Regions from separate parts of the Streptococcus sp. UBA4344 genome, predicted to be linked through region 1. Evidence: predicted binding sites of a transcription regulator. Region 1 holds the regulator's gene; the other holds the start of a gene.

What was found. The regulator CtsR, encoded in region 1, represses protease genes until heat stress. The targets are predictions, from matches to a motif close to TTGGTCAAAAAAGGTCAAANA.
Region 2: the regulator CtsR is predicted to act here: its motif matches at 1,487-1,507, upstream of B4D49_RS01805 (ATP-dependent Clp protease ATP-binding subunit).

What each region holds. Positions count from the first base shown of each region.
Region 1 is NZ_DGTE01000011.1:12,032-20,190, reverse strand. It holds gene hslO (Hsp33 family molecular chaperone HslO) at 1-299, shown strand, start outside; gene dusB (tRNA dihydrouridine synthase DusB) at 292-1,269, shown strand; gene B4D49_RS02150 (ATP-dependent Clp protease ATP-binding subunit) at 1,347-3,788, opposite strand; gene B4D49_RS02145 (CtsR family transcriptional regulator) at 3,785-4,246, opposite strand; gene B4D49_RS02140 (COG2426 family protein) at 4,507-4,971, shown strand; gene tsf (translation elongation factor Ts) at 5,067-6,104, opposite strand; gene rpsB (30S ribosomal protein S2) at 6,214-6,981, opposite strand; gene B4D49_RS02125 (hypothetical protein) at 7,186-8,159, opposite strand, start outside.
Region 2 is NZ_DGTE01000009.1:20,041-28,199, reverse strand. It holds gene B4D49_RS01805 (ATP-dependent Clp protease ATP-binding subunit) at 1-1,316, opposite strand, end outside; ribosomal protein L10 leader region at 1,719-1,854, shown strand; gene rplJ (50S ribosomal protein L10) at 1,884-2,387, shown strand; gene rplL (50S ribosomal protein L7/L12) at 2,456-2,824, shown strand; gene B4D49_RS01790 (hypothetical protein) at 2,949-3,275, shown strand; gene B4D49_RS01785 (TetR/AcrR family transcriptional regulator) at 3,308-3,904, opposite strand; gene B4D49_RS01780 (polysaccharide deacetylase family protein) at 4,383-5,324, opposite strand; gene B4D49_RS01775 (homoserine dehydrogenase) at 5,543-6,829, shown strand; gene thrB (homoserine kinase) at 6,875-7,741, shown strand; gene rarD (EamA family transporter RarD) at 7,728-8,159, shown strand, end outside.

The DNA of each region.
Region 1 (8,159 bases):
ACGAAAAACGTATCCAAGAAATGCCTGCCATTTCAAAACTCTTGGAATCTGACGACCACATTGAAGCTCTTCTAAAAGCTATCTACGGCGAAGACGAATATAAAGTTCTTGCTGAAGATGAAATTGGCTTTAACTGTGACTGTTCACGTGAACGTTTTGAAGCTGCTCTTGTCACTCTTGGCAAAGACGAGCTTAAAGCTATGAAAGACGAAGACCACGGTGCTGAAATCACTTGCCAATTCTGTGGTAAAACTTACAACTTCACTGAAGATGACTTGGAGGAATTAATCAATGACTAAACTCAGCTCATCATTTATGATTGGTGATGTTGAAATTCCTCACCGTACGGTTCTAGCACCCATGGCAGGGGTGACAAACTCTGCTTTTCGTACTATTGCCAAAGAATTCGGAGCTGGCTTAGTCGTAATGGAGATGATTTCCGAAAAAGGTCTCCTTTACAATAACGAAAAAACCCTTCACATGCTTCACATTGATGAAACTGAACATCCAATGTCTATCCAATTATTTGGTGGAGACGCGGATGGTTTGAAACGTGCAGCTGAGTATATTCAAGAAAATACAAAAGCTGACATCGTTGACATCAATATGGGCTGTCCTGTCAATAAAGTTGTCAAAAATGAAGCAGGAGCAAAATGGCTTAAAGACCCTGATAAGATTTATCATATCATCGATGAAGTCACTTCTGTTCTTGATATTCCACTAACTGTTAAGATGCGTACAGGCTGGTCAGACAGCGAACTTGCTGTTGAAAACGCATTGGCTGCTGAATCAGCTGGTGTGTCTGCCCTTGCTATGCACGGACGTACTCGTGAACAAATGTATACTGGTAAATGTGACCATGAAACACTTGCTCGCGTCTCAAAAGCCATCACTAAAATTCCATTTATCGGAAATGGTGACGTGCGCAGCGTTCACGATGCTAAGTACATGATTGAAGAAATCGGTGTTGATGCTGTTATGGTTGGACGCGCAGCCATGAACAACCCATACATCTTCACTCAAATCAATCATTATTTTGAAACTGGTGAAGAGTTACCAGATCTTCCATTTGCCAAAAAATTGGACATCGCAGAAGATCACCTCAAACGTCTCATTGACCTCAAAGGTGAAAAAATCGCTGTCCGTGAATTCCGTGGTCTAGCTCCACATTACCTACGTGGTACTGCTGGCGCAGCTAAAATCCGCGGAGCTGTTTCACGCGCAGAAACTATCGACGAAGTCAAAGAAATCTTTAACAGTTTGCGATGAGAAAAAAATCCCAGAAACTTTCTCAGGGATTATCTAAAAACAAAACCCCTACTGGTTTACCAGCAGGGGTTATTTTATTAAGCAATATCAAATTTGAGTTGTCCTTTAGAAACACCAATTTTAAGGGTATTTCCACTTGCTAGGTCGCCTGCTAGGATAAGCTCTGATAATTTATCTTCAACTTTATCTTGGAGAGTACGACGAAGTGGACGAGCTCCCATTTCTGGGTCATATCCAGCCTCAGCAAGATATTTAAGTGCTGATGGTTGGAATTTAAGCGTAATATCTTTTTCAGCTAAGGTTGCAACCAATGGTTTAACCATGATTTTAACCACGTCACGCATATTTTCTTGTGTCAAGTGGTGGAAGACAACCTTTTCATCAATACGGTTGATAAATTCTGGACGATAAGCTTTCTTAAGTTCTTCCATGATACGTTTTTGCATAGCATCATAATCATGAGCCATATCACGCGCACCAAATCCAACAGTTTTATCATCACGAAGAGCTGTCGCACCAAGGTTTGACGTCATGATAATAATCGTATTTGAGAAATCAACTTTACGACCACGACTATCTGTCAACACACCATCATCCAAAACTTGAAGAAGGACGTTGAAAATATCTAGATGAGCTTTTTCAACTTCATCGAAAAGAAGGACTGAATAAGGTTTGTTACGAACTTTTTCAGTCAATTCGCCACCCTCTTCATAACCAACGTATCCTGGAGGAGCTCCGTTAAGACGACTAGCCGCAAATTTTTCCATGTACTCAGACATATCAAAACGAATAAGTGCTGATTCATCATCAAAGAGAAGTTCAGCCAAAGCTTTAGCTAATTCAGTCTTACCAACACCAGTAGGTCCCAAGAACATGAATGACCCAATTGGACGTTTTCCTGTGCGGATACCTGCTTGATTACGACGGATTGCTCGGCTAATCGCTGAAATAGCAGCATCTTGACCAATCACACGCTTGTGAAGCTCTTTTTCAAGCGTCAAATATTTCTTGCTGTCAGCCTGTGTCATTTTCTCAACAGGAATACCTGACAAACGACTAAGTGTTGCCATGATATCATCTTCAGTCACAGCTGTTGGTTTACGTGTCACTTTCTTACGTGACTCTTTAAGCAATTTTGTAGCTAATTTGAAATCACCTTCTAAAATAGCTTTATCTGCAGCTGTAAGAGCTTCTGGGGCTTCTTTTTTAACCAAACCTTGAACAGTTGCACTAGCTTCATCAAGCAAATCAATAGCTGAATCTGGTAGATTTTTACTTGTCAAATAACGGTGTGCAGCTTTAACAGCCGTCAACACAGCTTGATCAGAAATCGTCACATTATGGAAAGTTTCGTAAGATTTCTTAAGCCCAAGTAAAATTTGATAAGCATCTTCAACACTTGGTTCTTCGATGGTGATTTTAGCAAAACGACGAGAAAGCGCAGCATCTTTTTCAATATGCTTTTGATATTCTTCTTGAGTTGTCGCACCAACCATGTGAAGTGTCCCACGTGCAAGAGCTGGTTTTAAAATATTAGCAGCATCTAAAGTACTATCAATTCCAGAACCAGATCCCATAATAGTGTGCACTTCATCGATGAATAAAATGATGTGACCATCTTCTTCAATATCAGAGATGATTTGATTCATGCGTTCTTCGAAGTCACCGCGGAAACGCGTACCAGCCACAACACTCATCATATCAAGTTCTAGAACACGCATGTCTTGAAGTTCGTATGGAATCTCACCATCAATAATTCGTTGTGCCAAACCATAAGCAAGAGCTGTTTTACCAACACCAGCTTCACCGACCAAGACAGGGTTGTTTTTAGTTTTACGGCTAAGGACTTGAACCATACGTGAAATTTCTTTATCACGACCAATAACTGGTTCTAATTTCCCTTGACGAGCCATTTCAGTCAGATCACGTGTGAAATCAGATAATTCTCCCGCTGTTGACTGAGGTTTCATCATTTCAGAAAAAGCTCCGCCCATTGATGCCTTTTTCGGTTTGCGAAGGTCATGGATAGCTTTGATTTTTTCTTTAGTAAATCCTGCATTACGTCCTAAGCTCTTACGTAAGTCAAGTAAACGTGCTGAATCACCGTCTTCTTTATTTTTAAACCCTGCAACTTCTAATAAACGAGTGGCAAATAGATCTAAATTAAGCAACATCGCATAAAGAACATGTTCTGTCCCAACTTCTGTGCCACCAGTCACTTTGCAAATAGATTCTGCAAAAGCTAACACATCTTTAAGAGCCTTTGATTGCTCCAAAAATTGAACATTTTTTACATCACTCAAAGGTGATTTTCCAAGTGCCAATACCGCTGCTGCTTCATACTCTTCGTAAGCAATCTTATTTTGGTATTCAGCAAATGTTAATCCTGCCACTGAATCATGAACAGCTACCATGGCTAAAAGTACATGCCAACTTTCTAGATATGGGCTTTCAAATCGTGCCGCCTGGTACTGGGCGATACTGAAAACCTCCTGCATTTTCATTGAATATTCACTCATAAATGGAATCCTTTTCTATCTAATCTTTGTAAGATTTTTCGCAACATACGTGCTCGAATGGCTGGAGCATCTTTGCCTAAAACATCATCAGTAGCTGTTGCTAAAATCAGATTTCCTTCACGTTCACTAATAATTTTTTCATCAAAAAGTAATTGAATCAAATCCGTAAAGACTTGCTCACTAATTCGTTCACCGATATTTGCCATAAGATTGTCAAACATTTGGTGTTGATCTGAAAAACGCACTCTAGCAATGCGAATATAGCCACCGCCACCACGCTTACTTTCGACTGTATAGCCACGACTTTCTGTAAAACGTGTTTTTATCACATAGTTAATTTGGCTAGGAACAACTTGAAAGGCATCTGCCAAGTTTGACCGCTTAATCTCAGCAATACCTGATTGGGCAAGTAATTGCTTGATGTATTCTTCAATACTATCAGATGTATTTTTTGCCATTAGCTTCCTCCTTTTCAAGATTAAAGACCATTTCAAGATGGACTCTCTTTGACTATAACTGACTATCATTATAACAAAAATATCACTATTTATAAACGAAAATACACCAAATGAGCCTTCCTAACAAGCTTTTCTCGTGCTTTATAACCGACAACGGTTTCATTTTATCAACAGTATTTTCCATTACAACAGATTTTAGTTGTCTTTGCCTAAGAGATAAGATACAATTAACTTTGTAACAAATGAAAGGTTTCAAGTAAATGAACTATATTATTACATTTTTGATTGCTATGGTACCACTCGTTGAACTTCGTGGTGCTGTACCCTATGCTATTGCAACTGGTATTCCAATGTGGCAAGCACTCGTTATCGGTGTTGTCGCGAACATGCTTCCCGTACCAATTATCTTCTTCTTTGCACGTCGTGTCTTAGAATGGGGTGCTGATAAACCTATTATTGGTGGTTTCTTTACTTGGTGCTTGAAAAAAGGTCACAAAGGTGGGAAAAAACTTGCCGATACCGCTGGGGACAAAGGTGTCTTTATCGCGCTTCTTCTCTTTGTAGGTATTCCAATTCCTGGTACAGGAGCCTGGACAGGTACACTTGCTGCTTCAATCCTTGACTGGGACTTCAAACGTAGTGTCATAGCGGTTATGCTAGGCGTTATCCTTGCTGGATTAATCATGGGAACATTGACTGTTCTCGGATTAGGTGCTTTATCTTAAGAACTTACAAAATGGAGGCTGGGACACCCAACCTCTTTATTTATAACAAAAAAGAAGACCACTTAGTGATCTTCTTTTAATTTAGCAAGCTATTCTTATTTGTTAAGAGCTGCTGCCATTGTAGCTGCAACTTCTGATTCAAAGTCGTTAGCTGCTTTTTCGATACCTTCACCAACTTCGAAACGTGCGAAAGTAACAACTTTTGCGTTTACTGAATCAAGGAATTGTTCAACAGTTTTGCTGTCGTCCATGATGTAAACTTGTGCAAGAAGTGTGTATTGTTGGTCAACTTTAGTGTTGTCAAGCATGAAGCGAGCCATTTTACCAGGGATGATTTTATCCCAGATTTTTTCTGGTTTACCTTCTGCTTTAAGTTCTGCTTTGATATCTTCTTCAGCTTGTGCGATTACTTCATCAGACAATTGTGATTTAGAACCGAATTTCAAGTGTGGAAGAGCTGGTTTGTTAACCATTGCACGTGATTCGTTATCAAGATCGATTTTGTGGTTCATTTGAGCCAATTCATCGTGGATGAATTGTTCGTCAAGTTCTTTGTATGAAAGAACTGTTGGTTTCATAGCTGCAACGTGCATTGAAACTTGTTTTGCAAGAGCTTCGTCGCCACCTTCAAGAACAGTGATAACACCGATACGTCCACCGTTGTGTTGATATGCACCGAAGTGTTGTTCATCAGTTTTTTCGATAACTTCGAAACGACGGAATGAAATTTTTTCACCGATAGTTGCTGTAGCGTTAACGTAAGCTGCTTCCAAAGTTTCACCTGAAGCCAAAGTAACTTTAAGTGCTTCTTCGTTGTTAGCAGGTTTTTGTTCAGCAATAGCTTTAGCTGTTTCTTTAACCAATTCAACGAATTGTGCGTTTTGAGCAACGAAGTCAGTTTCAGCGTTAACTTCAACAACTGCTGCAACGTTACCGTCAACGTAAGTACCAGTCAAACCTTCAGCAGCAACGCGGTCAGCTTTTTTAGCTGCTTTAGCCATACCTTTTTCACGAAGCAATTCAATTGCTTTTTCCATGTCACCGTCAGTTTCAACAAGTGCTTTTTTAGCGTCCATGACACCAGCACCTGATTTTTCACGCAATTCTTTTACTTGAGCTGCAGTAATTGCCATTTTTATGTCCTCCAGGATTTTTTTGTTTACCAAATAATAAAAACGAGACAGAGCGGTTTGCTTTCTGCCCCGTTTTAAAGCATATCAAAGACTGTTAAGCCTCTAAATCTTATTCGTTGTCGCCTTCTACAACTTCAACGATTTCTTCGATTGAATCAGCTTGTGCTTCTGCTGCAAAATCAGCGTCAGCATCTTCACCTTGGCGTCCTTCGATAACAGCGTCAGCCAATTTAGAAGTGATCAATTTAACGGCGCGGATAGCGTCATCGTTAGCTGGGATGATAACATCGATGTCATCTGGATCAGCGTTAGTATCAACCATAGCTACTACAGGGATACCAAGTTTTTTAGCTTCTTTAACAGCGATTTGTTCTTTGTGTGGGTCAACAATGTACATTACGTCTGGAATACGTGGCATATCTTCGATACCGCCCAAGAATTTTTCAAGACGAGCACGTTGTTTGTTAAGAAGAGCAACTTCTTTCTTAGGAAGAACTTCAAAAGTTCCATCTTCTTCCATACGTTTGATTTCTTTCAAACGAGCGATACGTTTTTGGATAGTATCCCAGTTTGTAAGAGTTCCACCCAACCAACGGTGGTTGATGTAGAATTGACCTGCACGTTCTGCTTCTTCTTTAACAGCGTCAGCAGCTTGTTTTTTAGTACCAACAAACAAGATTACAGCGTCGTTTGCAGCTGCATCACGAACGAATTCGTAAGCTGCGTCAGCCATTTTTACAGTTTGTTGAAGGTCGATAACGTGGATACCGTTACGTTCTGTGAAGATGTATTTAGCCATCTTAGGGTTCCAGCGACGAGTTTGGTGACCGAAGTGAACACCAGCTTCAAGAAGTTGTTTCATTGAAATTACTGCCATGAGTAGTTTCTCCTTTATAAAATGTTTTTTTCCTCTTCCAGACTTCATCTTGCAAACCCACTCAAAAAGAGCAACAGATCCACAATACATCCAGAATGAGTATTTGTTGCATAATACAACTATTATAGTTTACCATAAAAGCCCCATTTTGACAAGTCAAATGCGACTTTAAAAAAGCTTTTCTTTAAAGTATTTTGGCACTACTTATTTCTTAGAGTAGGTACTCTTCGTATCCAAATTACTCAAATCAGCAACACCATTTTTAACCCAAAAACTCTGAGGAATTAACATATTATCTTTCAAGGTAAATCCAAATCTTAACTTACTGCCATTTGGATCTACACCGCCAACTCCTGACATACCAAAGCCACTCACATCTCCTCCGACGAATTCATAGGTATTTTCGGCAATTTTTTTAACTCGCTGAATACCCCCACTGGAACTACTATTATTATCATATTCTGAATAGAAGCTTCCATCACCATGAACACTAATTTTATAGGGATGAAAACCATCTGAATTAAAGTTCGCTTCCCAAGTTCCAATTAATTCACTAGGTAGCAAAAGACACTCACCAACAACAAGGTCAGATAGTGATTTTGAAGGTGAAGGATTAGTAAGAGGAGCAGAATATAATTCAAAACTATGCCAGTCTAATTGTTCAACATCAAGAAGCAAATCATCTGCTTTTCCAAACACTTCACTAGGGTTTGAGCTTGGAATTTTAAACCCACTCTGTTCATCAATAATAATTGCTTCTGAATTATCATCTTGTAATTGATACAAAATACCTGTGGCATCTCCTGAGGCAGGTGACCAGTTAAACGTTAAAACTGTACCATCTGTGTACAGATTATGAGATGCTCTGGCAGAGCCTGAACCAACGTAACTTTCTGCTAATAGAGTTGGAGAGTCTCCATCTTTCAAGTAATAAGTGGCATTCAAATAAATTGAACCATCACTCTGACTTGTGCCGATAAGCATTTCCTCTTGACCATTACCATCTATATCATAAAATGTGTAATATTCTTTATCTATAGAATTAACAGCATTCTCAAGAGCATTAATATCCTTTGGAATTGTCACCTGATTTAATAATATATAATAATCTCCATCTGTTCCATTATTAATTCTAAAATCAGATATTATCTGATAATCATCAAAGACTACTTGGTACT
Region 2 (8,159 bases), on a different contig from region 1:
CCAGCACGGTTACGGCGAATAGCACGAGCAACAGCATCTACAGCTTCGTCTTGACCAATGACTTTACCTTTCAAACGACTAGCCAATTCTTTCAAACGTTCGATGTCACTTGCGCCCATGTTTGAAACAGGCACACCAGTTAGACGTTCAACGGATTCAGCAACGTCATTAACGGTAGCAGTAACTTTCTTGTCTTCAGTGTGATTATCGATTTGTTTTTGCAATTCTTCGATACGCACTTTGGCATTAAGAGCTGCTTCGTAATCTTCTTTAGCGGCAGCGGCTTCTTGTTTTTCTTTTTGTTCTGCGATTTCTTTTTCCAAAGATTTCACATCAGTAACAGGATGTTGTGCAGCTAGGTGAGCGGCAGTCATATCGATTAAGTCAATTGCTTTATCTGGTAAACTACGTTGTGGAATGTATTGAATTGAGAAATCAACAGCTGCTTTCAAAACGTTATCAGGAAGAATAACATTGTGGTGTTTTTCGTACAAGTCACGAATACCCATCAAGATGTTAAAGCTGTCTTGAGCAGAAGGAGCGTTAACTTTAACTTCGTTGAAACGACGTGCAAGTGCAGCATTTTTCAAAATGGTATTGCGGTATTCATCTTGTGTAGTTGCACCAATAACAGTCAATTCACCTCGAGAAAGGGCTGGTTTAAGAATATCAGCCAAACCTTTTGAACCAGAGTCGCCACCAGTTGAACCAGCTCCAAGAATTTGATGAATTTCATCAAAGAAGAGGATGATATTACCAGCGTCTTTGACTTCTTTAATCATGTTTTGGATGTTTTCTTCGAAAGCACCACGGTATTGTGTACCAGCTTCAAGGCCTGAAATATCAATTGAGATGATTTCTTTGTTCTTGATAGCAGCAGGCACGTCACCGTTAACAATAGCTTGCGCTAATCCTTCAACGACAGCTGTTTTACCAACACCAGCATCCCCGACTAGAACTGGGTTGTTCTTTGTACGACGAGACAAGATTTCAGCAGTCTCTTGAATTTCTTTATTACGTCCAATAACAGGATCAAGTTCGTTATTACGAGCACGTTCAGTCAAGTTAGTTCCTAATTTTGCCAAGATGCCATCTTCTTTAGGAGCTGAAGCTGGAGTACCTTCTTGGTATTCAGGATTTCCAGGAAGTTTACCTGTTTGACGGTATTGAGCGAACTCTTCAGGAGTCACTTCGCGCCCATTGATAAGGTAGCGTTTGTTTTCTGAATTATAGCCTCCCATGTTTCCCATTAGTTGATTGAAGATATCATCCATGCTTCCAAAAGGATCTCTTCCGTAAAATTGATTGTTTGCCATATGTTATTACCTCTTTTCATTTTTAAGATTATTCCAAATGATATTATTGTACGATTTGGAAGATTGAAGGTAGTTTCTCTTTAGTCTTTACATATCGGAGTAGAGAGGTCGTATTTAAAGAGAACTATCAATTGTTCCTATCAATCACCTTCTGAGGATATAATACACCTTTGGTCAGTAAAAGTCAAAGATTTATGCGCAAAAAATCTGACTTTTTTAATTAGTAAGCGTTTGATATTTTTTATAATGATACTATAGCATGATTGTAAGAGGATGGGTTGAAATAAACAAAAGTATTTTGCTCCTGTTAATTAATAGTAGAAAATCTTAAAAATAAAAAAATTAATAAAAAATAATCAAAAAGTGTTGACACCTTCTAGAATCTAAGTTATAATGATTAAGGTTTTGTAATGAAACTGACCTAAGACAGCAGGGGAGCCGTGCTCGTAATATTCCTGCCGAGGCACAAAACGTAATGATGAAATAACGTATTTGTACTTTCGTGTCTAGGTTTAGGTGCGAATTTTTTTTGTACCTAGCCCAAAAATAATAACGGAGGTAAAACTAATGAGTGAAGCAATTATTGCTAAAAAAGCTGAACAAGTTGATGCTGTTGCTGAAAAAATGAAAGCTGCTGCATCTATCGTTGTTGTTGATTCACGTGGTCTTACAGTTGAACAAGATACAGTTCTTCGTCGTAATCTTCGCGAAAACGGTGTTGAATTTAAAGTTATCAAAAATTCAATCTTGACTCGTGCAGCTGAAAAAGCAGGTCTTGACGGAATGAAAGATCTTTTCGTAGGACCATCTGCAGTAGCATTTTCTAACGAAGATGTTGTTGCACCAGCAAAAATTCTTAGTGACTTTGCTAAAGATGCTGAAGCACTTGAAATCAAAGGTGGGGCAATCGAAGGCGCTGTATCTTCAAAAGAAGAAATCGCTGCTCTTGCATCATTGCCAAACCGCGAAGGACTTCTTTCTATGCTCCTTTCTGTACTTCAAGCGCCAGTTCGCAACGTTGCACTTGCTGTCAAAGCAGTTGCAGACAACAAAGAAGACGACGCTGCTTAATGCGTATGGTAGCCTAAGGCTACAAACAATTATCTAATAAAACATTAATATTTTTGGAGGAATCTACAATGGCATTGAACATTGAAAACATTATTGCTGAAATTAAAGAAGCTTCAATCCTTGAATTGAACGATCTTGTAAAAGCTATCGAAGAAGAATTTGGTGTAACTGCAGCTGCTCCTGTAGCTGTAGCTGCTGCTGGTGCTGCAGACGCTGGTGCTGCTAAAGACTCATTTGACGTTGAATTGACTTCAGCTGGTGACAAAAAAGTTGCTGTTATCAAAGCTGTACGTGAAGTTACAGGTCTTGGTCTTAAAGAAGCTAAAGCTCTTGTTGATGGTGCACCTGCTAACGTTAAAGAAGGCGTTGCTACAGCAGAAGCTGAAGAAATCAAAGCTAAACTTGAAGAAGCTGGAGCTTCAATCACTCTTAAATAATAGAGTAACTACTCAAGTAGCTTAATAAAACAGAACCACTAGTCAATTGACTGGTGGTTTTTTGTTGACAATTGTGAAGTGGAAGACTAAAATTTGAGTAACAGTACTTGCTAGGAGAAGTCAGATGAAGAGATTCTCGTTGTATGTTAGGTTGCTATATGGTGTTATATTTCTAGTAACTATCGCCTTTGTTCTACTTTCACCAGAAGAAGATGCACTTCATTTTAATAGTGGTTTAATGGTTGGTAAAGAAAGTAGGATTAAATTTTTTATTTATCCATTTCTTACTTTTATCCTTGGAGAGGCAGGGATTTTTTGGTCAAAATGGTATCGTAAAAAGACTAATCTGAGAAGTTATCCCATACTTTTAGCAAGTGAAATCAAATTCATTCAGATCATATCATTGATCGTGTTGATTTTCATTTTAGTCATGCTACATCAAGTGTTTTAATATTACTAAAAAAGATAAGAACTCTGAAATTATCAGAGTTCTTGTTTTTCGATTTGTGGATTTAGATCAAAGAATTTAGCTAATTTAATAATGAGTTGTTTAACATCTTGGGTAATTTCTTCAGGTTTCTCAGGATTTTCTTTTTTAAGCCAAGTTCTGAGAATATTATAATAACCTCCAGCGATAAATTCAACTGCATAGTTGATTTTTGCGACATCATCATTATAAGCAAACCAAGGTAAAGTAATACTATCAAATATTTTTCTGGTTCGGCTATCAAATTTTTGAAAGAAAAGATCAAAATGTTGGTGCTTGATTAATATTGATAAGACTTTGCGTTTACGATACCAGAATTCTAGTGAGCCAGCAAGCATTTCATCAAAAATATCAGATTGGGCGAAGTTTTGCCGTTCTTTTAAATACTCATTAATCACTTTTTCAAAATAGTAATTTAAGAGTTCTTGTTTATTGGCAAAGTGACGATAAAAGGTTCTTCTTGAAACTTGGGAGATTTCGAGAATGTCTTTAATTTTGATTTCTTCGAACTTCTTATCTTTCATCAGGCAGATGAGGGCGTAAAACAATCTGTCTTTTGTATTTTTAATTTGTTTAACTTTACCACATACCATAATATAATCCTTTCTTTTTGAGCAAAAATGGGAAATGGATCTGAGTATTAGTTAAGGTTATTATAGCACTCTCTTGTTAAAGTCTGGGAAAAGAACTTAACTCTAAAACGTTTTCTAAAAATGTAAACGTATTAAATGTTGAGGATAGCTCTTTCAATTAGAATGTAAAGACTTATTGAAAAATCATTGGTGATATAGACAGCGTCTTAAAATTGTGTTATGATATGACGAGTCAAAGGGAGAGTAAGTTATGCAGCAAAGTAAGAAATTATTTCCAGTTATGTCATTGGTTTATCTGGTAATTTATTTAGTTGCCATTATTTATAACATTGAGCACCATCAGAAACTTTTTGTCTATCTGTGGTCAGCTTTGTTTTTAGGAAATTTAGCTTATATCATTTATAGTTTAATCAAAATGTTTCGAAAAACAAATCATTAATGAAAAATTGACTAAAAAGAGCCTTACTGAGGCTCTTTTTTATTGGTTGATACTTGCCATAAGGCTATCTGCTGTTGTTTCTGGTAAAATTCGAATGCGATCTAATGATAGTAAACCGTCATTTTTATCAGCAATTCCTTCATTTGTTGTAATACCAAGCTTATAGTTGAGTTCACCAGCGAGTTGAAGAGTGGTATCAGAATAACGTCCTGCAGGATAGGCGATTGTTATGGTATCTTGTGATAAGTTGTTATCAAGGTAGCTTTTGGCATCGGACATTTCTGTTTTTTGAGTATTGTCATCACTAGCAGATAAGTCTGGGTGGGTTGAAGTATGACTTTGGAAAGACATCCCTTGTCCTTTCATTTCAAGCATCTGGTCGAGACTTAAGTTAGCAGAATTTCCGACAGTACTTGTGATAACGTTATTAGTTGCTTTGGCTTTATATTTTTTTAAAATGGGGTAAGCATTGTCATAGAAATCCCATAAACTGTCATCAAAAGTTAACCAAATGATTTTAGGATTTCCGTTTGGAAGAACATTTTCTGTTAGAACTTTATAAGCTTCTTCAGGAGTTAAAAAATAGTATCCTTCGTCAGAAACTCGCTTGATGTGGCTTTCAAAGGTTGTCGGATCTACGATAAGGTTAGCGTTTGAAGCTTCCTCGGGAGCCATGACGTGAATGGCGTGATACATTAGAATTGGAAGAGAAACGTCAGAATCTTGCTGAACCCAGTTAACTTCGCTATTATTGTCATTAGCTTGATTTACTGAAGTTTGCTCGGTAGAAGGAGTGGTTGACGTTTGTTGATCTGATTTTTTTGAGATTTGTTCAGTTTTTTCTGCTGATAGAATCGAATGACTCTCTTTTAGTGTGAAAAAGAGTATGGCGCCAGCTATGATACAGGCTAAAAATAGAATAATATTGACGAGTAAGAGTGATTTTTTACTTTTTTTCTCGTGTTTGTGTCGTTTTTTCATGAAAATCTCCCCTGAAACAAAATCTGTTTCTATTGTACTGTTTTTTTAGTACAAAAGAAAGAATTTACCTTAAATTAGGGAAAGATTTTTAGACTTCGTTATTTTTCTGTAAATTCTGAATAATTTTATGGTATAATGTAGAAAATGTTTTTATTTTAGGAAGTGCTGGTTGTAAAAATCACTTTTCCGTTCGAAAATTACTTACTAAGGAGAATAAAATGTCAATAAAAATTGCTTTGCTCGGTTTTGGTACAGTTGCTAGTGGTGTTCCTTTCCTTTTGAAAGAAAATCATTCAAAAATTACTGAAGCAGCTCACGACACCATTGAAATCGCTAAGGTTCTTGTCAAAGACGATGAAGAAAAAAATCGTTTGTTGGCTGCCGGAAATGATTATAATTTTGTTACAAACGTTGATGAGATTTTAAGTGATGATAGCATTGACATTGTTATTGAATTGATGGGACGTATTGAACCAGCTCGTACTTTTATTACTAAGGCTCTAGAAGCTGGTAAAAATGTTGTTTCTGCAAACAAAGATTTGATTGCTACACATGGTAAAGAATTGATTGCTCTTGCAAAAGACAAGGGTGTAGCTTTCTACTATGAAGCTGCTGTAGCGGGTGGTATTCCAATTCTACGTACTCTTGCTAACTCACTTACTTCAGATAAAGTGACTCGTATTTTGGGAGTTCTTAACGGAACATCTAACTTTATGATGACTAAAATGGTTGATGAAGGTTGGACTTACGAAGATGCGCTTAAAACAGCTCAAGAGCTTGGTTATGCTGAAAGTGACCCAACAAATGACGTCGAAGGTATCGATGCTGCCTATAAAGCTGTCATTTTAAGTCAATTTGGTTTTGGAATGACGATTGATTTTGATGATGTCGCGCATAAGGGAATCACAACGATCACACCAGATGACGTTGCTGTCGCTCAAGAACTTGGCTATGTCATCAAATTGGTCGGAGATGTGCGTGAAGTTGAATCAGGTATCTCAGCAGAAGTTTCACCAACTTTCTTGCCAAAAGCACATCCGCTTGCTAGTGTCAACGATGTTATGAATGCTGTCTTTGTGGAGTCAATTGGTATCGGGGAATCAATGTATTATGGACCTGGTGCTGGTCAAAAACCAACAGCAACGTCTGTAACTGCTGATATTATCCGTATCTGTCGTCGTATTAAAGACGGTAATGTTGGGAAACCATTTAACGAATTTGTTCGTGAAACAACATTGGCAAATCCTGCAGATGTGAAGAGCCATTATTACTTTGCGATTAATACCCCTGATAAAAAAGGTCAATTGCTTCGTTTGGCTGAAATCTTCAATTCAGAAAATATTTCATTTGAACAAGTGCTTCAACAAAAAGCAAACGGAACTCGCGCTCGTGTTGTTATCATCACTCATTCAATGAGTAAGACACAATTGGCTGCCGTTACTGAGAAATTGGAAGCTGAAGAAGATTTCAAAGTGTTGAACACACTTAAAGTATTAGGTGAATAAGCAGTTAAAAAGTGAAAGGAAGCTCGTTTGAGCATTAATAGTGATATGAAAATTACAGTACCAGCAACCTCTGCTAATGTTGGACCAGGTTTTGACTCTGTCGGTGTTGCGGTTTCTAAGTACTTGACTATCGAGGTTTTAGAGCCTGCTGACCATTGGGAAGTTTTGCATGATTTAGGTGATGTTCCAAGTGATGGTACAAATCTTTTGATTACAACAGCTTTGCAAGTGAAATCTGATTTAAAACCTCATCGTATAAAGATGGTATCTGATATTCCTTTAGCTCGTGGTTTGGGATCATCCTCATCTGTTATTGTTGCAGGAATTGAGTTAGCCAATCAATTGGCTGGCTTGAACCTGTCTGATGATGAAAAATTGACACTTGCAACTAAAATTGAAGGGCATCCAGATAACGTAGCGCCAGCTATTTTTGGTAATCTAGTGGTGTCATCATACGTTGACGGAAAAGTAAATAGCACAGTGGCTACTTTCCCAGAAGCATCATTTGTTGCTTTTATCCCAAACTATGAATTAAAAACAAGCGATAGCCGTAATGTTTTACCTGTTCAATTTTCTTACAAAGAAGCAGTAGCAGCCTCTTCAATTGCTAATGTTGCTATTGCGGCGCTTTTGACAGGTGATTTGGAAAAAGCTGGGAAAGCTATTGAAGCAGATCTTTTCCATGAACGTTTCCGTCAAAAATTAGTTAAAGAATTTGCTCAGATTAAAGAAAAAGCGCATCAAGTTGGAGCTTATGCAACATATCTTTCAGGAGCCGGACCAACTGTTATGGTGTTAGCACCAAAAAATCAAGAAAGCAATGTTTTAAAGGCTATTCAATCACTTCATTTAAATGGTGAAGTTGTTGCTTTACATGTAGATACTAAAGGAGTATTTGTTGAAAAAGACTAATTTAGGTTTTCTACTTGGTTTAGTAACCTACATTTTGTGGGGATTTTTATCTCTTTATTGGAAATTACTTTCAGGTGTTAGTTCATATAACACCTTTTCTTATCGTATCATTTTTACGGTGCTTACCATGCTAGTTTACATGGTTCTATCACGTAATCAGAGACGTTACCAGATTGAAATTCGGGAATTAGTATCTGATAAAAAGAAGCTATTTATGATGGTTTTAGCTAGCTTTTTGATTGCCATTAACTGGCTCACCTATATTTATGCGGTAGCTCATGGCCAGGCGACACAAGCAAGTTTTGGATATTACATTATGCCTCTTGTTTCAATTCTGCTTGCTCTTATTTTCTTACATGAGCGTTTGAGCCCATGGATGAGCTTAGCTATTATCATTGCTGGAATTGGTGTTGGTGTT